DNA from 4 places in the Caldibacillus debilis DSM 16016 genome. Region 3 is predicted to be linked to each of the others. Evidence: riboswitches for the same ligand, from Rfam matches in the RefSeq annotation. Region 3 holds a riboswitch; each other region holds the start of a gene.

The links. Region 3 has a riboswitch for S-adenosylmethionine ahead of A3EQ_RS0117270 (ABC transporter substrate-binding protein). Riboswitches for the same ligand answer to the same signal wherever they lie in the genome.
Region 1: another riboswitch for S-adenosylmethionine. It lies ahead of metK (methionine adenosyltransferase); the one in region 3 lies ahead of A3EQ_RS0117270 (ABC transporter substrate-binding protein).
Region 2: another riboswitch for S-adenosylmethionine. It lies ahead of A3EQ_RS0119590 (methionine ABC transporter ATP-binding protein); the one in region 3 lies ahead of A3EQ_RS0117270 (ABC transporter substrate-binding protein).
Region 4: another riboswitch for S-adenosylmethionine. It lies ahead of A3EQ_RS0110645 (methionine ABC transporter ATP-binding protein); the one in region 3 lies ahead of A3EQ_RS0117270 (ABC transporter substrate-binding protein).

Annotation. Positions count from the first base shown of each region.
Region 1 is NZ_KB912918.1:38,961-44,155, reverse strand. Features, by position in the region: gene asnB (asparagine synthase (glutamine-hydrolyzing)) at 1-1,885, opposite strand, end outside; gene metK (methionine adenosyltransferase) at 2,341-3,540, opposite strand; SAM riboswitch class I at 3,702-3,811, opposite strand; gene A3EQ_RS0119835 (ISNCY family transposase) at 3,948-5,195, shown strand, end outside.
Region 2 is NZ_KB912917.1:116,898-122,092, forward strand. Features, by position in the region: gene A3EQ_RS0119575 (M20 family metallopeptidase) at 1-175, opposite strand, end outside; gene A3EQ_RS0119580 (MetQ/NlpA family ABC transporter substrate-binding protein) at 194-1,042, opposite strand; gene A3EQ_RS0119585 (methionine ABC transporter permease) at 1,073-1,735, opposite strand; gene A3EQ_RS0119590 (methionine ABC transporter ATP-binding protein) at 1,725-2,750, opposite strand; SAM riboswitch class I at 2,917-3,029, opposite strand; gene A3EQ_RS0119595 (DUF4085 family protein) at 3,378-4,676, shown strand; gene A3EQ_RS0119600 (LysE family translocator) at 4,834-5,195, opposite strand, start outside.
Region 3 is NZ_KB912915.1:64,767-69,961, forward strand. Features, by position in the region: gene rpsD (30S ribosomal protein S4) at 119-721, shown strand; gene A3EQ_RS0117255 (LOG family protein) at 866-1,432, opposite strand; SAM riboswitch class I at 1,923-2,028, shown strand; gene A3EQ_RS0117270 (ABC transporter substrate-binding protein) at 2,269-3,894, shown strand; gene A3EQ_RS0117280 (tripartite tricarboxylate transporter substrate binding protein) at 4,410-5,195, opposite strand, start outside.
Region 4 is NZ_KB912891.1:143,738-148,932, reverse strand. Features, by position in the region: gene A3EQ_RS0110660 (MetQ/NlpA family ABC transporter substrate-binding protein) at 166-999, opposite strand; gene A3EQ_RS0110650 (methionine ABC transporter permease) at 1,203-1,871, opposite strand; gene A3EQ_RS0110645 (methionine ABC transporter ATP-binding protein) at 1,864-2,889, opposite strand; SAM riboswitch class I at 2,987-3,103, opposite strand; gene A3EQ_RS0110630 (alpha/beta fold hydrolase) at 3,644-4,492, shown strand; gene A3EQ_RS0110620 (GntR family transcriptional regulator) at 5,082-5,195, opposite strand, start outside.

The DNA of each region.
Region 1 (5,195 bases), on a different contig from region 3:
TTGCCGCTTCATCGGACCGATCAAAGGAATATTTTTTCTCGACAAATACTTGGTGCCAGACCATGAAGGCGAGGATCGTCCAAAGCTTCCGGCCGTAGTCCCCCTTATTTTTCCGGTGGTCTTCCAGCATGGCCAAGACCGCCTGCTTATTTAGATATTCATCCGTTCCGCTCTCCTTAATGATCCCCGCCGCCCAGTCGTACATTTCTTCTTTGAGCCAGTGGCGGATCGGCACAGGGAAGCCCAATTTTTTCCGGTTTAGCACATGATCGGGAACGATGCCTTCTGCCGCTTTCCGAAGGATATATTTCGTCGTTCCGTCCGCCGTTTTCATCGAGGCCGGAATGCGGGAAGCCACTTCAAACACCCGTTTGTCCAGGAAAGGCACCCGCAATTCCAAAGAATGGGCCATCGTCATTTTGTCCGCCTTCAGCAGGATGTCCCCCCTAAGCCACGTGTGGATGTCGATATACTGCATCTTTTCGACGGGATCATAATCTTTCGCTTCCGCATAAAACGGCCGCGTAATGTCTTTGTAGTCGATGCCCGAATCATAATGGACCAGCAGCTTCCTTTTTTCCTTTTCGGAAAAGATGTTCGCGTTGCCGACGTACCGTTCCTCCAGCGGCGTCACTCCCCGCTGGATGAAGCTTTTCCCTTTCACCCCGTCCGGCAAAAGGAGGGACAAAAAGTACAGCGCCTTTTTCAACGGGGAGGGGATTTTCTGGAAGACGGCCAAGCTTTGCGGTTCGCGGTATATATTGTAGCCGCCGAACAGCTCGTCGGAACCTTCGCCGGAAAGGACGACGGTCACATGTTTCCGCGCCTCCCTGGCGACGAAATAGAGGGGCACGCAGGCGGGATCGGCAAGCGGATCGTCCATATAATACATGATTTTCGGGAATTCCTTCATGTATTCTTCCGGCGTGATCACGTAACTGATATTTTCCACCCCGATCTTTTCCGCCGACTCTCTGGCCACGTCGATCTCGCTGTAGCCCTCCCGTTCAAAACCGACGGAGAAGGTTTGGATCCTCGGATGGAATTCCTTCGCGATCGCCGCGATCATCGTCGAATCGATTCCGCCGGACAGGAAAGAGCCGACCGGCACGTCGCTCCGCATATGGACCTTCACCGAATCGAACATCGCTTCCCGGATTTCTTCGACCCATTTTTCCTCCGGCTGTAAGGCGGGGCGGAATTCCGCTTTCCAATATGTAAAAATTTCCAAAGGTTTTCCGGGCCGTTTCTTGAAATAAGTCCCCGGCAGCAATTTTTCGATCTTTTCATGCATGGTATACGGTTCGGGAACATATTGGAACGTCAAATATTGCTGGAGGGATCTTCCGTTGAGCGCCGGATTTTCCAAGGCATGGAGGATCGCCTTCTTTTCCGAGGCAAAAAAGGTGCACCCTTTGTCCGGATCCGCATAATAGTACAACGGCTTGATGCCGAAAGGATCCCGGGCGCCGAAAAGGAGCTTTTCTTCCCTGTCCCAGATGAGGAAGGCAAACATCCCCCGCAATTTATCCACCGATTTTTCTTTATAATGGTCGTACAATGCCAAAATCACTTCGGTATCGGATTCGGTGGCAAATTCCATTCCCTTTTCCTGCAATTCTTCCCGCAGTTCGATATAGTTATAAATTTCCCCGTTAAAGATGATCCAATACCGTTCATTGGCATAGGACAGGGGCTGCCTGCCCGATTCAAGATCGATGATGCTCAGCCGGCGAAAACCGAACTGGACATGTTCGTCGAAATAATACCCTTCGTCATCGGGACCGCGGTGGGTCAAAAGATGGTTCCGCTCTTTGAAGGCATCCCGATCTTCGTTGGAAAACTCCTTCGGTTGGTCATGAACACAGCCGATAAATCCGCACATTCCATTCACCTTCTTTTCCTTTCCTGATGCCGAAAATCCTATTTACTTCCATGAGACGTGGAAAAGGAGCAATCCGTAACGGGGAAATCCTGAAACGCCGAAAACCAATGATCCGGATGGGAAACGGCGCGAATGATCACCCCATTATTGTATCAAAAAAGGTTGTCGAATAAAATTGCGGGATGACAGGGCGCCTTCTCTTTTTACTTGCCAGTTGAAGGTTCCGATTATTGCCGATTGAAGGATCCGATCCCGAGAAAAATTTTGCACATGCGATCCAAGAAAAAAGGGGGCCATTCATACCCCCGCTTTTCCCCGGCCGCCCATGCCCTTCTTGTGATTCCGCATTTTCCGGCGGAAAAGAAACGCCCCTCTTTCCGCCTGTGCCTGGCCGGATGTCAATCTTTATAGGATTCCTTTTTTCCGAAGACGTCCAAACGCCTTTCTTTTTCCGCTTATGCCCGGCGGAACGCCTGTTCCCTCAACAATTCCGCCTTGTCGACCCTTTCCCAGGGCAGATCCAGATCCGTCCGGCCGAAATGGCCGTAGGCCGCCGTTTGTTTGTAAATCGGCCTTCTTAAATCAAGCATCCGGATAATGCCGGCAGGCCGCAAATCAAAATTCCTTCTCACCAGTTCCTCCAGCACTTCCTCGCTGACTTTCCCCGTGCCGAAGGTATCCACGGAAATGGACACCGGCCGGGCGACGCCGATGGCATAGGCCAACTGGACTTCGCACTTGTCCGCCAATCCGCTGGCGACAATGTTTTTCGCCACGTAACGGGCCGCATAAGCCCCGGAACGGTCCACCTTCGTCGGATCTTTGCCGGAAAAGGCGCCGCCTCCGTGTCTGGCGTAACCGCCGTAAGTGTCGACGATGATCTTCCTTCCCGTCAGCCCCGCATCTCCCTGCGGACCGCCGATGACAAACCTTCCGGTCGGATTGATGAAATATTTCGTTTCCCCGTCAAGCATTTGTTCCGGGACGACGGCACGGACGACGTGTTCCATCAAGTCCCGCTTGATCTGCTCCTGGCTCACTTCCGGATGGTGCTGGGCGGAGATCACGATCGTATCGATCCGCACCGGCTTTCCTTCTCCGTCATATTCCACGGTAACCTGGGTTTTTCCATCGGGACGCAGGTAGGGCAGGATCCCCGTTTTCCGCACCACGCTCAACCTGCGGGACAATCTGTGGGCCAATGAAATGGGAAGGGGCATCAGCTCTTCCGTTTCGTTGCATGCAAATCCGAACATCAATCCCTGATCCCCCGCGCCGATGGCTTCGATTTCCTCGTCGGTCATCTTCCCTTCCCTGGCTTCCAGGGCTCGGTCAACCCCCATCGCAATATCCGGGGATTGCTCGTCAATCGATGTGATGATTCCGCATGTATCGGCATCAAATCCGAACTTGGCCCGGGTATAACCGATTTCGCGGACGGTGTCCCGAACGATTTTCGGAATATCCACATAGGATGACGTGGAAATTTCCCCGGCAACGAAAACAAGCCCGGTCGTAATAGACGTTTCCACCGCCACGCGGGCATCGGGATCTTCGGCGATGATGGCGTCAAGGATCGCGTCGGAGATCTGATCGCAAATTTTGTCCGGATGCCCTTCCGTGACCGACTCTGATGTAAACAATCTTCTTCCCATAAAAATTCCTCCTTCCGGTTCCTTTGCTGACTGTCACGGATACCTTATTTCATATTTTGCACGAAAATATCGATCCTAGTTCCGTAAATTATGCCTGGATCCCATGGAAGGTTATAAAAAAATCCCTTTCCGCTGAGGAAAGGGTGTGATTTTACCTTTCACTCTTATCGTTCAAGGAATTCCCTTGCTCAGTTGAGCACCTTACTTATTTGTCAATAAGCAGGTTGCCGGGCTTCCTCGGGGCAGTCCCTCCGCCTACTCGCAATAAGAGTATCCGTTCAAGTTACAATCATACAACACCGGCTTTAGCCTGTCAACGATTTTCCCATTCCCTGTTAAACGTCTTTGATATTGTCATATTGTAACGCTTCAGTGAAAATGTCACTATGGGACAGGAGAAAATTACGATGACCAGAAAAGAATTGTGGCGTTACAATGTGATGTTGAAACATATTCATGGACTCATGACTGTACGTGAAACTGCGAATGAACTAGGATTAAGCACCCGCCAGGTTTTTCGCCTGAAGAAAAGAATCCTGGAGGAGGGAGAAACCGGAATCATCCATAAAAATCGTGGGCGAAAACCGGCACACGCACTTTCAAATGAAGTACGTGAATATATTCGTAATCTTCTCACAAGCGAGCGTTATCGCAACTGTAATGATCATCATTTGGCTGAATTGTTGGCACAGCATGAGGGTATTCACATAAGCCCTTCTACCGTTCGCCGAATTCGCTGTGAATCCAACCTCCCGCCGAAGCGAAAGCGTCGTCCACCCAAAGCCCATCGTCCAAGGCCTAGAAAACCTCAGGCGGGGATGCTCGTTCAAGTGGATGCCAGCTTTCATCCCTGGTTGGAGGACCGAGCCAAGCCATTTGCTTTACTGGCAGCGATTGACGATGCCACGGGAGAGATCGTGGCTGCCGTGTTTCGTCCTCAGGAGGATACGGAAGGGTATTTGCTTCTCCTCAAACAGATGATCGAACAAAAGGGAATCCCGATGAGTATTTACTCCGACCGGCATACCATCTTCCGTTCGCCAAAAGAAGCAACCCTGTCGATCGAACAAGAGCTGGCCGGTGAAGCCCCTCCGCTCTCCCAGTTCGGCCAAGTCTTACAGGAATTGGGGATTACCCACATCAAGGCCCTTTCGCCACAGGCCAAAGGACGAATCGAACGCCTCTTTGAAACCTTACAGGATCGCTGCGTGGTGGAATTGCGTCTTCGCAATGTCAACACCATCGAAGAAGCAAATCAGGTTCTTCCGGAACTTATCCGTAAACATAATCATCTCTTTGCGGTTCAACCTGCCGATCCGGAAAGCGCGTTTGTTCCCTTGGCTGAGGAACAATCCTTGGATCATATCCTGTGCTATCGGGAGAAACGCACGGTCGGTTCTGGCGAAACCGTATCGTATGGTGGAAAGACGTACAAGATCGTAACGAAGAACTCCAAACAAACCATTCCCGTGAAAACACGGGTTGAAGTCCGTGAAACCCTAAACGGGGATCGATTTATCTGGTACAAAGGGGAAAAATACCTGCTGGAAGAAGTGCAAAAGCCTGATCGCCAAGAATCTTCGCAAAAAGAAAAGGCGGGCATCGTGAGAACGCCTCACAAGCCCGCTGCCAATCATCCTTGGCGAAAACCATTC
Region 2 (5,195 bases), on a different contig from region 3:
TGACCTCAAAACCGGCCTTTTTCAGAAGATCGGTCAACCTTTCCGATGCGAAAAATTCCTGATTTCCGATTTCCGGATGATCATGAATCTCATGGCTCGTTTGAATATACAGTTCCCTTCCGTTTTCGATGCTTTCCTCGATCCGCTTCCTTTGAAGCTGCAAATCAACCGGCACGCCAATTCCCCCCGCTTTTTATTTGATGATGTCTTCCAGTTCTTCAATCGGAATGTCGACCACGACGGAACCGCCGTTCGTATCCTTTTTGATCGCCTCGACCACTTCAGGATCATGGTAGATCTCGACAATCTTTTTGAATGTTTGATTGTCTTTGTCTTCCGCCCGGGCGGCAAAAACATTGATATACGGCTGCGCCGCCGGATCATTCGGATCTTCCAGGAAGATGGCGTCTTTATTCGGAACGAATCCGGCCTGCCCGGCAATCCCGTTATTGATCACGGACGCGGCCACATCCGGAAGCACCCTCGGCGTTTGTTGGGCCACCATCGGAATGATCTCCAATTTTTTGGGATTTTCCTTGATTCCGCTCAAATCGCCGAACAAGCCGAAATCCTCCTTCAGCTTGATCAATCCGGCCGACTGAAGCAGCTTCAAAGCCCTCGCCTGGTTCGAGGGATCATCGGGGATGGCGATTTTCGCCTTGTCGGGGATTTCGGAGACGTCCTTATATTTCTCGGAATAAATGCCCATCGGCGCGATGACCGTGGTCCCGATCGGCACGATATCCAGATGATGTTCTTCCTTGAATTGATTCAAAAAGGCGATGTGCTGGAACGCATTCAAATCGATTTCCTTGTCCGCCAGCGCCTGGTTCGGCAGCGTGTAATCGGAAAATTCAACCAGCTCGATGGTGATGCCTTCCTTCGCCGCCTTTTCCTTGATGATGTCCCAGACCTGGCCGTCGGTCCCCGTCACCCCGATTTTTACCACCTTTTTTTCATCGGAAGCCGTCTCGCCCTTGCACGCCGAAAGTAAAGCGAAAAGAAGTACCGCAATCAACGATAAGCCTATTTTTTTGTACATTCTGTTTCCTCCTTGAATGCCAAATTTTTTCTATCGACGCAAAAAAATCCTCGAAAGATAATTCCCGATCAATTGTGCGATCTGCACCAAGAGAATGAGGATAACGACGGTGACGATCATGACGGAGGTATCAAACCGCTGATACCCGTAGGTCATCGCCAGGTTGCCCAAACCGCCGCCGCCGACCGTTCCCGCCATCGCCGAGAAATCGATCAAGCCGATGGTGACAAAGGTCAAGCCTAAAATCAGCGGTCCGATCGCTTCCGGGATGATGATTTCAAAAATGATCCGGAAGGGTCCGGCGCCCATCGCCTTGGCCGCTTCGATAATCCCCGGGTCGATGGAGACGAGATTATTTTCCACCACCCTGGCCACCGAAAAGGAGGCGGCGATCGTCATGGGGAAAATCGCGGCAGCCGTCCCGATGGTCGTCCCGATCACCGCCCGGGTCAACGGGGCGATGGCGACCAAAAAGATGATGAACGGGATGGGACGGACGATGTTGATGATAATGTTTAAAAAGGAATAGATGAACCGATTTTCAAAAACATTCCCTTTTCGGGTGACATATAAAAGCAGCCCCATCAAGATTCCGATAATGGACGAAAATAGCAAGGTAAAAACGACCATCGTAATCGTCTGGCCGGTCGCCTCGACAATCCGCGGCCAAAACGTGGACCAATCAACCCGCATCGGACAGGACCTCCTTTACTTGCACAACTTTTTTCAGTTCTTCGATGACCCTTTTCACTTCCTGTCCATCGCCTATGATTTCGACAATCAGATTCCCGAATAATTGCCCCTGCAGTTCGCTGATATTTCCGTTCAAAATGTTGACATCCACATTGTATCGCTTTGAAATCCTCGATAAGATCGGCTGTTTTGTCGCATCGCCCTTGAACGTCAGGCGGTACAGATGGTTCGTTCCGTTCCGCTTCAGTTCCTCGAGCAAGGATTCGGAAAGGGAATCGTGGATCACCGAACGGATGAAGTTTTTCGTCGTCCGGGTTTTCGGGCTGGTGAAAATATCCAGGACGGAGCCTTCTTCGATGATCCGTCCCTCCTCCATCACGGCGACCCGATCGCAAATCTTGCGGATGACATGCATCTCATGGGTGATCAATAGGATGGTCACATTCAACTCCCGGTTCACTTTTTTTAACAGATTCAGAATGTCGTTGGTGGTTTCCGGATCGAGGGCCGAAGTCGGTTCGTCACAAATCAGAATTTTTGGGGAAGTGGCCAGGGCCCTCGCAATGCCCACCCTTTGCTTCTGGCCTCCCGACAGCTGCTCGGGATAATCGCCCGCTTTATCCTCGAGTCCGACGAACCGGAGCAGTTCCCAAACGATCCGTTTCCTTTCCTCCTTCGGGACCTGTGCGATTTTTAAGGGATATTCCACATTTCCAAAAACTGTCCGGGAATTGAACAAATTAAAATTTTGGAAGATCATTCCGATATTTTGCCGCAATTTACGCAGTTCCTTGGTGGACAGTTTGGTGATCTCCTGCCGGTTCACGAAGATCTTCCCGGAAGTCGGTTTTTCCAACAGATTGACCAGGCGGAGGAGGGTGCTTTTTCCGGCGCCGCTGAAGCCGATGATGCCGAAGATTTCTCCCTCTTTGACGGTCAGGCTTACATCTTTGACGGCCGCGACTTCCCGGTCCTTGGTCTGAAATACCTTGGTGACATTTTCAAAAGTGATCATCGAGCACCTCCAATAAATACGAGTAAATGGATATGAAAACTCGGTTTAAGAGACGAATCGAAATTTCCCCGCATCCCCTCCTTTTCGGATAAATGAAAACCCCCCTCATCTTACCTCCAGGAAGATAAGATGAGAGGGGTCATGCGTTCGCAAAACTCCGTCTCATTTCTTATCTTCCAAGCCGTCCAGACGACTTGCTGGAATTGGCACAGTGCTTTCATGCGAAAGCCCGCTGCCGAGGTTTCATCGGGCCAGTCCCTCCACCTCTCTGGATAAGAAATGACGAGGAAAATATGTAATTTTTATGTATGATTGTATAGTAATATGAATGTTTGAAAATGTCAATATGCGAGTTTTTCCTGACGATCAGTCTGCCAAGGAGCAGCCCTCTTTTTCATTAATTGTTGCTTTCTTTCCTGCCGCGCTTACGCCTGGTTCCCCCTTCATAGGCGTGCGTCTTCGATCACTCACCTATTGAAGGGGATAAGTTTTGCCCACAAATATTTTACGCATACTTTTTTTGACAGCCCGTCGGAACCGTCCCGGCAGAAAAAGGGTTGACCAAAATCCTCTCCGTCTTTCATAATCAAAGTAATCAACAATCCGAACGAAAAGGAGACTCGTCCGATGAAATTTTTTTCGAAAAAATGGTATGAAACTATGCAGGATCCCCATCTTTTGACCTTCCCCGAATCCGATGAAGAATGGGCGGATTTCATCCGCGGTTTCGAAGAAGAAAGCGAGGATTTCCGCGCCTATTTGCGGGGAGAGCTGGAATCCATTAAAGACCGGCTGCTGCAGATCCTCCCCGAAACCTTCCACCCCTATGTGCTGGACGGGACGATCAATCAGCCCGAACTCCCGAAACGGGTCCGGGACGAGGTTTTGGCCTGGCTGAAAGAAAAACAGGAAGAAGCGGAAAAGATGATCGACGCGGCCGGGGAATACAAGGAAAAAATCCGCGGGCAGTTGCCGGAAGGTTTGGCGGAAATCGCGGACGCCGGGCTCCATGATGCCCAAATCCGTTTCATCCGCCGCGGGGAGGACGTTTTGCGGCTCACCCTGGACGGATCCGGCAGTTTCAGTTACGGCGAGGCCGCCGTGATCGAAATATCGGGGATCAAGGAGGAAAGATCCGAATTCCCATTGGCTCCCGGCATGTATTGGCTGTACGAGGAGACGGACGTGGAAAGGGACGGGTTCCGGCTTGGGGTCCTGTTCGATTCCCCGATGACGGAATGGGAAATCACCGCAACCGATTTCCGGATCCGCCATTTTTACCGAAACGAAGAACATCCCGGATGGGCGGATGAAGACGGTCCGGCCGGGGCATCGGACGGCGAATGGAAAAAGGCGGAACGGCGCCTCGGGTTCCGCTTTCCCCAGGCTTTCCGGGAACTGATGAACAGGCAAAACGGCGGACGGATCGACCATCCCTTTTTCCTCCTTCCGGACCGGGCGGTGGAAATTACCCGGATTTTGCCGCTGGAAGAGTTGGCGGAACAAGGCGGCGTCATCCCTTTTGCGGCTTGCGCCATCGGTTCGGTCGCCTTCCTCCGGGAAACCGGTCAGATCGTTTATGTGGCGGAAGACGGAGAACCGCGGCCATTGGCGGATTCTTTCGAAGAATGGACCCGGCTTTTGCTGAGCGGGGAATTTGTTGAGGCGGAAGACCCGCTTTCCGACCCGCTCCCGCCGGAAGAATTGGAAGCCGCCCTTTTCAGCGGGGATTTGGGGCTCGCCGTCCGGGCATGGAATACGATCGCCGAACGGCCGGAAGAACACGTGCCGCTCATCAAAAAGGCGCTGCCCCATTTTATCAACCATGAGGACATGCAACTGGGACAAATCGGAGAATTGTTCGCCGGCCATTTCGTGGCCGAAGGCATCATCACCGAAGAATTCTTGGAATCAATCAAAAGATGAACGGATAAAACCGGCGGGCCGCCTCCGATGCCGAGGAAGCCCGCCGGATTTTTACAGGGGATGAAGCGCCAAAGGGCCATTCCCGCGCCTTCCTCCCGGACCTTTCTCACCCGAATCGATTCAAGATCTCTTGCCTGCCCTCGAAAAGAACAAAACCCTATAAATCATTGATCCCCTTGAAAAACTCATAAGCAAAGAATAAGGAAAAGCCCACCAACAGGCATCCCGCGATGGTGGAAACCCATTTGATGAACGTCCGATTTACGATTTTTCGTGCCCCTGCCACGATGGACATGAAAATAAGATCATGGAGCAAAATCCCCGTTAAAATTCCCGAGGCCACGGCAAAAAAACCGGTTTTTTCCGAAGCATGAAAAGAATGGGTTAAAACCGTTCCGAATACGCCGAGCCAAAACACGACGCTTCCCGGCGAAATGGCGACCAAAAATCCATTCCAATAGGATGATTTCAATGATTTTTTTATTTTTTCATTTCCCAAACGGATATCCTTATCCGCAT
Region 3 (5,195 bases):
GGAGTTGTACCGCGTAACCCTCAGCTGCTGGGGCGAAGGTACATGAAAACAAAATGGCGATAAACGATGTACGCAACTGTTTTATTTTACCGACTAACTTTTATAAGGAGGAACTTCAATGTCCCGTTATACAGGACCGACTTGGAAGATTTCCCGCCGGCTCGGGATTTCGTTAAGCGGAACGGGTAAAGAACTGGAAAGACGTCCGTATCCTCCGGGACAACACGGACCCAATCAACGGAAAAAGCTTTCCGAATACGGCCTCCAATTGCAGGAAAAACAAAAACTCCGCCACATGTACGGGATAAACGAACGCCAATTCCGCAACACTTTTGAAAAAGCCGGGAAAATGAAAGGGGTCCACGGCGAAAACTTCCTGATCTTGCTGGAATCCCGCCTGGACAACCTGGTGTACCGGCTGGGCCTCGCCCGCACCCGCCGGCAAGCCCGGCAATTGGTGACCCACGGCCATATCCTGGTTGACGGAAGACGCGTCAACATCCCCTCTTATCTCGTGAAACCCGGTCAAACGATCGGCGTCCGCGAAAAATCGAGAAACCTGCAAATCATTAAAGAGGCCATTGAATTAACCAACTTCATTCCGGAATATTTAACCTTCGATCCGGAAAAAATGGAAGGCACCTATACCCGTTACCCGGAACGTTCGGAACTTCCGGCGGAAATCAACGAATCCCTGATCGTCGAGTTCTACTCCCGCTGATCGGCTTCCGCGCGGGAAAGGCTGCTTAAAAGCCCCGGATCCCTTGGAAACAAGGGAATCCGGGGCTTTTTCATACAGGCGAGAAGGCCGCGACATCTCTTCCATGTCCACGGGCCGGTTTGCCGGAGCTCGCCTTTCCCGGGATCATGCCCATTTATGAACGAGACGGGGTTCGAACCGCTCCATCCGGCGAAAAAGGGTTTCCGCATCGCCGGCGGTGATCAATAACTCCAAATTTTCAGGCTTGGCGAATCCCTTTTCCACCGTGTGTTCCAGCATCCGAATCAAAGGATCGAAGAAACCGTTGACGTTGAACAGGCCGATCGGCTTTTTGTGCATGCCGATCTGCAGCCAGGAGAGGGCTTCAAAAATTTCTTCATAGGTCCCGTAGCCTCCCGGCAAGGCGATATAGCCGTCGGCCAATTCGTGCATTTTGGCTTTGCGGTCATGCATGGTGTCCGTAATGAAGAGTTCACTGACGCCCTCGTGGGCCAACTCTTTCTTTCGCAAAAATTCGGGTATGATCCCGATCACCCGGCCCTGATTGCGCAAAACCGCATCGGCGATCTCCCCCATCAGGCCCGCCTTGCCGCCGCCGTAAACCATGGATATCCCCCGGTCGGCAAGGAATTTTCCGAGATCCCTGGCCGCCCTCCTGTATTCCGGGTCGTTCCCGAAATTCGAACCGCAAAATATGCAAATGGATTGGATGTTATTCATCTCCCGAACCCCCTTGCGCGATCCGCCCGAAAAGCCGGGAACCGGCGGTCTCCGGACACTTTCCCCGTTTTGCCGGCAAAATGCCGATGCCCATCGGGCATCCGGTCCGGCATCCCCCTTCCGCCGGAAAACCTCCGTTTACGGCTTTTCCACGGCGCTCTTTTTTGCCATCCCCACAATTATAGCTTTCGCCGGGAATGCATGTAAAGGCCGGCGCGCCGCCGCGCCTGAACCGAAGGGCCGATCGGCCCTGCCTGAAACGGAGGCAGAACCGTCTGCAATCGATGCACAAGTTCCCCCATCGGATATTGATACCGCCGACGGGAAAATAAAAAAATCCGCCTTCGCTTTCTTCCCGCCCTTTCCGGCAATTGGTTCGGCGGCATGGAGGCGGACTGAATATAGAGATCTCGAATTTCCCTTGACAAAAGCACGGGAATTTTTCTAAGATATTCTCATAATTGAATATTTGCAAAAGTTCATCTTATCCAGAGAGGCGGAGGGACTGGCCCGGTGAAGCCTCAGCAACCAGCCGGATTCCGGCCAGGTGCTAATTCCAGCAGAACTTCTGTTCTGGAAGATAAGATGAAGGGAGGCAATGTTTTCTTTGCTAAACTTCTTCTTATCGGAAGAAGTTTTTTTTCATTTCTTTCGCATCAAGGGGGGATCCGCCGGGAAAATAACCGGCATGTTCCGGCCGGGAAAAGCGGTTTGGGAACCTCGCCGGAACCGTACGAACCGCAAGATCAGGCTGCATGTCTGTCCGCAGGAAGTCCTCCGGGGAAAAGGCGTGCAAAAACAAATGACAATCAAAAGGAGGATGCAGGATGAAGAAAACAGCGTTCTTATTGACGATCCTACTTTTATTCGCATCCGTCCTGTCCGCCTGCGGCGGCAATAAGACGGACGGGGAAAAAGCCGCAAACGGCGGCACCGGAAAACCGGAAAAAGGGGGAACATTGATCTTCGGCCGGGGAGCGGACGCCGTCTCCCTCGATCCGATCAACGTCACGGACGGAGAATCCATCCGTGTTACATACAACATCTTCGAAACCCTCTTTGAATACGACGCCGATTTAAACATCAAGCCGAGACTGGCCACTTCTTACGAAACGTCGGAAGACGGGTTGACATGGACCATCCATCTGCGCAAAGGGGTCAAATTCCATGACGGCACGGATTTCAACGCCGATGCAGTCGTCTTCAACTTCGAGCGCTGGATGGATCCGAACAACCCTTACCATGACGGGGACTTTACCTACTACACCTTCCTTTACGGGGGATTCAAAGGGGACGAAAACCATAAAATCGTCCATGTGAAGGCCCTTGACGATTACACCGTCGAGATCCGATTGAAAGAAAAGATCGCCCCGTTCCTCAGTTACCTGGCCATTCCCATGTTCGGGATATCGAGCCCCGAGGCGATCAAAAAATATGACGACAAATACGGCGAACATCCGGTGGGAACCGGCCCGTTCAAATTCGAGAGCTGGGACCGCAACGACAAGATCGTTTTAACCAAAAACGAAAACTATTATGAAGAAGGGAAGCCCTATCTCGACCAGCTGATCTTCCGGGTGATCCCCGACAATTCCGCCCGTTTGAGCGCCCTCAAATCCGGGGATATCGACATCATGGACGGGCTCAATCCCGACGATAAGAACGCCGTCGAGTCCGACCAAAACCTGGATTTTGTCAAACGGCCGAGCTTTAACATTTCCTATTTGGCCTTCAACACGGAAAAAGCGCCCTTTAATGATGTGAAGGTCCGCCAGGCCATCAACATGGCCATCAATAAGCAGGGAATCATCGACGCCTTCTTTAACGGATTGGCCGAACCGGCGAAAAATCCCCTTCCTCCCGTCCTTTGGGGATACAATGACGGGATTCCGGGTTATTCATACGATCCGGAAAAGGCGAAACAATTGCTGGCGGAAGCGGGATACCCTGACGGCTTCAAGACCGAACTGTGGGCGATGAGCAATCCGAGGCCTTATTTGCCGCAGCCGTTAAAAGTGGCGGAAGCGATCCAGGCCGATTTGAAGAAGGTCGGCATTGAGGCCGAAATCAAAACCTTCGAATGGGCCACCTACCTGGACAAAGTGAAGAACGGCGAACACCCGATGGCCCTCTTCGGATGGACGGGCGTTTTGGCCGATCCCGACAACTTCCTCTATCCGAATTTGAGCAAAACGAACACAAAGAAACCGGCCAACAACATTGCCTTCTACAAAAGCGACGAGTTAACCGGTCTGCTCGAAAAAGCGAGGGTCACCATCGATCAAAAGGAACGGATCGAGCTTTATCAAAAGGCCCAGGAAATCGTCTTCCGGGATGCGCCTTGGGTCTTGCTCGCCCATACGGCCCCGCCCCTGGCGAAGGCCAAATATGTGAAAGGGTTTGTCGCCCATCCGATGAACGATTCGTTCACCGAAGTCTATCTCGAGAAATAACGGCCGGCACCGGCCTTAAGGTGCCCCCGTTTCGGGAAAACGCCCGGATCGAAAAGCGGCAGGCGGGCGCCGGCTCTCCAAATCGGTACCGATCGTCTCCACCGGACGGCCCTTTCCGGCCGTTTCCCCAAGGGGATGAAGTCCCTTTATCCGGCGGCTTTCCGCCATCCTTCTGCTTTTTCCGGCTCCCTGGCGGAATCCGCAAAGGGGCATTAAAACATGTCCTTCCTCGCATCCGGGGAAGGCGCGCCCGCCCGGGCGGGCCGACAGCAAACCTTGGCTTGCCGCAATACCGCACCGCCGGCAGTCAACAAACTTTGGAAAAACACCTCCCGCTGGAGGTGTTTTTCCATTTTTTGATGATTCGAACCGGTTTGTCAGGGTTCCTTGGAAACCGGCGGCGGGCAAAGGGCGGGCGATCCCCTTCCCTTTCGGGCAACGGCGGCCGGATTTCCGGCGAATCAGGCGGCATGGCCGCCTCAATTGCTCTTTCGCATCCAACAGAAACCGGAAAATCACTTGCGAATGCCCGTTTCTTCCGCCAGCTCGGCGTACCAGTCCAGCTCCCTTTCCGCCGACCGTTTAAACTCGGCTGAGGGCAAATAGGACGGCTGGAGATAGATCTTTTCCAGCTGCCCGATAAAGCCTTTGTCCTTCTCCATTTTGGCGACGGCCGCTTCCCACTTTTTGACGATCGCCTCGGGCGTTCCCGCCGGCAAGGATATCCCGGTCCACCATTTGACCGTCAAGCCGTGAAAGCCGAGTTCCTCCGTCGTCGGCACGTCGGGGTATAAGGGGCTCCGTTTGCCGTCCTGGACGGCCAGCACCTTCAGCTTTCCCGCTTGCACGAGGGAATAGACTTCCCCGGCATTATGCACGGCCAAAAGCACATGACCCCCGGCCACTTTCGCGGCGGAATCGCTGGCCCCTTCGCTCGATACCATCCTCGTTTTTTTATAGTCGATCCCCGCCGCGCTCAGCCATTCCGCCACCCCGAAGCTGGAAAATCCGGCCGGGCCGACGCTTGCCCAGGACAAGTTTTCCGGATTTTCCTTTACCCATTCGGTCAGTTCCCGCAAATCCTTCCACGGCGCATCGGCGCGGACGGCGTAAACGAGGGGGGACTCGGCGACGCGGGCGGCGAGCATATGGTCCTTCAGCCGGAGAACGGGGCGGTTCGTTCCCGCCTCATACATCGTCGTCGACGAATTGTTGTTCATCAGCGCCGTATATCCGTCCGGTTTGGCTTCCGAAAGCGCGTACCGGGCACCGACGATCCCGCCGCCCCCGGTCTTATTGAC
Region 4 (5,195 bases), on a different contig from region 3:
GAAAGTGCCCCAAAATCCATTTTTGGGACACTCGACGTGGAATCATCTGCGTTTTATTTCTTTGCGAAACCCCGCTCCGCCCGGTCCCCGGAAACGGGACGGTTTCCGCATCGGGCCGGACGATCTTGGCCCTTAAGACGCTCCCGGAGGAGGAACACACCCTTTTTATTTATCGACGGGAACGACCGCTCCGCCCCATTCTTCCAGGATGAAGTCCTGAATTTCCTTCGAATGGAGGACATCCACCAGCGTCTTGATCTCTTCTTTGTTTTCATCCCCCTGGCGGACGGCGATGATGTTGACATAGGGCGAATCCGAATCTTCGATGGCGATGCTGTCCTTCACCGGATTCAATCCGGCGTCGAGGGCGTAGTTGGAATTGATGACGACCGCATCCCCTTCGTTGTTCTTGTAGATTTGGGGCAGCAATTCCGGGGCATACTCGTAGTTGAATTTCAAATGTTTCGGATTTTCCGCAATATCTTTTACGGTAGCCGTGACCTTGTCAACCCCGTCTTTCAGTTTAATTAGCCCGTTTTTCTCAAGCAATGTCAAAATGCGTCCGTGGTCGGGCACGCTGTTACTGATGATGATCGTCGCCCCGTCGGGAAGTTCATCCAGGGATTTGTACTTTTTCGAATAAACCCCGATCGGTTCGATATGGATCCCGCCGGCATTGGCAAATTTGTAGCCGAATTCCTTCATTTGCGCTTCCAAATAGGGAATGTGCTGGAAGTAATTGGCGTCCAAGGATCCGTCATTCAAGGCCGGATTGATCAGTTCATATTTGCTGAAGGTGCGGATATCCAAATCGATGCCTTTTTCTTTCAGGATCGGTTTGGCCTTTTCCAGGATCTTGGCGTGGGGTTCATTCGTCGCCCCGATGACGATCTTTTTCAATTCCCCTTCATCGGAGCCTCCGGTTTTCTCGGATTTCCCGCAGGCCGCAAGGCCGAAAATCAAGGCTACAGCGAAAAGTGCGACAAGCCATTTTTTCATGAAAAATCCCCCTTTGTATTATTGTTTCAATCCTTATCGGATCAATTAACCCGCTTCAAATGCCGCCGAACCCTTGATCCGGCCTTCCCGTCCGAAGGGATTTGCCGGATCTTGATCCTTTCCGGAAGCCGGAAAGACCGGGCCGGTGTCCCGCCATTTCCGGCAGTTTTCCGGGACCCATCCCCCGTCCTTGCGGCGGCCGTTCATCGTTTATCCAATTTTTTCGTTATAAAATCTCCGATAAATTGGATGATAAAGACGATGAGTAAGATCAACAGGGTGGCGAAAAAGGTCACATCGTTTTGATTTTGCGAAAATCCGTCCAGATACGCGTAGTCGCCGAGGCCGCCGGCCCCGATGACGCCCGCGATGGCCGTATATCCGACGAGGGCGATGGCGGTCACCGTAATGCCGGAAACCAATGCCGGCATCGATTCGGGCAGCAAAACCTTAAAAATGATCGTGAAGGTGTTTGCCCCCATCGCCTTTGCCGCCTCAATCACCCCCTTATCGATTTCCCGCAGGCCGATTTCCACCATCCTCGCATAAAATGGAGCGGAACCGATGATCAATGCGGGAAGGGCGGCGTCTGCCCCGATCATCGTCCCGACGAGAAATTTCGTAAAGGGAATCAATAAAACGATTAAAATGACGAAGGGAATGGAACGGAAAATATTGATCAATCCGGAAATAATGCCATAGATCCATCTGTTTTCCCACAGATTGCCCTTCGAGGTCAGAAACACCAATAATCCCAAAATAATTCCAAGTAAAAATATAAAAATAATGGAAATTCCGGTCATATAGAGGGTTTCCCATGTCTTTTGCCATGCTTTCGCCAAATCCACATTCGGAAATATGGCGCTAAACATTTTTCATCACCTCCACGCCGATCTGTTCCGCCGATAAGATCTCAAAGGCCTTCGCCAACGCTTCCGGATCTCCGGCCATTTGCACATACAGGAAACCATAGGCGCCGTTTCTCGTTTGCGAAATGTTTCCATGCAGGATATTGATGTCCAGACCGGTTTCCCTGATCAGTTTGGCGATGATCGGTTTTTCGACGGATTCCCCGGCGAAGGTGAGTTTGACCAATTTTCCTTCGGGATATTTGCGGAAAAGATGTTCGATGGTTTCCGACGGTTCTTCCGTTTCGGTAACTTGCCGGACGAACTGTTTCGTGATTTCCGCTTTCGGCCGTTTAAATATTTCCAAGACCGGGCCGACCTCGACGATTTTTCCCGCCTCCATCACCGCCACCCGATGGCAGATTTTGCGGATGACATGCATTTCATGGGTGATGAGAACGATCGTCAAGCCCAGTTTTTGGTTGATGTCGACGAGCAGCTCCAGAATCGAATCGGTCGTTTGCGGATCCAGGGCCGACGTGGCCTCGTCGCAAAGCAGCACCTTCGGATTGTTCGCCAACGCCCGGGCGATGCCGACCCGCTGTTTTTGCCCCCCGCTCAGTTGGGAAGGATAGGCATCCTCCTTTCCTTCCAAGCCGACCAGTTTAATCAGCTCATCGACCCTTTTTTTCCGTTCCTGTTTCGGCACCTTGGCAATTTCCAACGGGAATGAAATATTCTCCCGGACCGTCCGCGACCAGAGGAGATTAAAATGCTGGAAGATCATCCCGATCTGCTGCCGGGCCTTTCGCAATTCCGCGCCGCGGATATTGTGGATTTCCTTCCCGTCGATAATGACCGAACCCGACGTGGGGGTCTCCAATCCGTTCAGCAGGCGGATAAGGGTGCTTTTCCCGGCGCCGCTGTAACCGATAATCCCGAATATTTCTCCTTCTTTGATCTCCAGATTGACATGGTCAACCGCCGTAACATCTCCGTTTTTCGCCGGAAAAATTTTTGTTAAGTTCTGCACGGAGATCAAAACGTTCCACCCCTTTCCCTGTCGCCATCCATAAAAGGAAAGCGCCTTTCCACAATGAGCAGAAAGGCGCACGATTACGAAACAATCGATTACCTCTCCCTCATCTCTCAAAGTGAATCGCTTCACTTTGTGTGAATTGGCACCATTTCAATGCATACGCATTGACGGTTGCCGGGTTTCATCGGGCACATCCCTCCACCTCTCTTGATAAGAGCTAGGTACTGCCTTATTAAATTTTCATGATGATTGAAATTCTATCACCCTTCTTAAGCCATGTCAATAAAAAAATGAAGGAAAACTTCAATCGCCGCGGCCTTTCGGCAGGAAAAATCCCTTCCATTTTTTGGCCGCCGGAAGGGCCGATCGGGTCCGCCCTTTGGCCGCACGGACAGCCGGGCCCAAACGGATCGGACCGCTTTTCCCGGCCTCCGGGGGCGGCCGGCGATATGCGCGGCATCACCGTTTGCGGATGGCTCATTTTTCCTTTCACCACCCATCCTTCGCGATGAATCCCGAATGGCTGTCCATACAGCAGGGAAAACCTCCTTCATCCGCGGATGAATCCCCCTTTCCGCGGCCCGGTCGGGCCGTTCATTCGCCAAAAACTTTTCCTGAAGGAAATCGCTGCCCGGATGGCGAATCATGAAAAAAGTTGAGTTAGGATGCTTTCCTTTTTAGGGAACGCGGGGAGCTCCATTTCCCCGCCAACTGCAGCCGTTGGGCCGGGATTCTTTCTTTTTTAGGAGGTTTTCGTATGTGGCAAAGAGAAATGGCGGATACCCGCAGGGGAAAGTTCGAGATATTCACCCGGGGCGAGGGCAGCCCGCTCTGCATTACCCATTTCTATAGCGAATTCAACGAACGGGGCTATTATTTTGCCGATGCATTTACCGGCCATTTCAAAGTTTATCTCACCAACTTGAAAGAGGCGGGAAACTCTTGCAAAGCGGATTCGGAGCGGGAACTGGGCATGGAAGAAACATGCAAGGATTTGGAATCCGTCCGGGAAGCGCTCGGCATCGAGAAATGGGGATTCGCCGGCCATTCCGCCGGCGGGATGCTCGGGCTGGTCTATGCGGCCATTTTCCCCCGTTCCTTAACAAAAATCTTGATCGGCGGGGCCTCCGCAAGCAAGGATTACATGGAACATGAAGGCAGCATGTACAGTCCGAAAAGCCCATTGAACAAAAGGCTGAAAGCCTTGTTTTCCATCCTGAAATCCCCGTCATCCGCGAAGGAAGAACGGGCAAAGGCCATGAGGGAATGGACGGAAATGTCCCTTTACAGGCCGGAGAAATTCGAGGACTATTTTTCCAGGCCGAGCAGCGGAAGGGTCGTGCAAAATAGATTGGATTACTTTTCGTTTCACGAATTGCCCAACTACGACATTCGGGAGAAATTAAAACATGTCCCCGTTCCGGCCTTCATTTATTGCGGCAGATACGATGCCCAATGCCCGCTCCCGTTCTCGGAAGAAATCCATCGGTTGCTGCCGGATTCCAAACTGTTCGTGTTCAACCAAAGCAACCACGTCCCGTTTTTGGAAGAGGAGGATTTATTCAAGGAGATGGTGCGCCAATTTGCGGAACTGGGCAATGCGTAAGATTTGCTCATGCTGTTTCGGCAGCCGCATTCGGGGAACGCATGGGGCCCGTCAGATACGTTTTTATAGACGGGATAAGTTCGTGAATCGGCAGCCCGTTTCTCGGAATAAAAACCAAAACGGGATTGCCGCCAACGCCGGTGAATTTTATGAGGATAAAATCTTCGTGGCCAGCATTCTGGCGGCGGGCAGCCCTTTCTCCGGCTGATGCCGTATCAGAAAGGCAGGATCATGAACAAAGGAAAAGGAATCTGCGAGAAAAAAGGAAAATTTGAACCGGGAATTCATCATCCGGGGTCCGGCCACGGCCCCGTCTCCGCCGGAAGCCGCAAAGACCCAGCCCAAACCGGAAAAAACATGCCGCAACAAAATGAAAAACCCGATTGTCATGACGGCGCCCCTCAAAAAGAGCCTTGATAGATCAAGTCCTCCTATTTGTGTAAAATCCTGCTCCCAGTCAAGGGAACATCGCCTTCCGGGAATGGATCCGCTTTGCGCCCGCTTCTTTTTACACAAATTTTTGGACTTCATCGCCTTGATATGCATTTTCAGAAACTTGGCGAAAGGGACCGGCCCTTCCTTAGCCGCCTTACATCCGCTTGGAAGAAAACTTAAAGGTGTATTTGTCGCTTCGAAAATAAAGTTTCGTATATTCAAATACGGTGCCGTCTTCCAAATATGCCCAGGCAGACATGTAAATGAG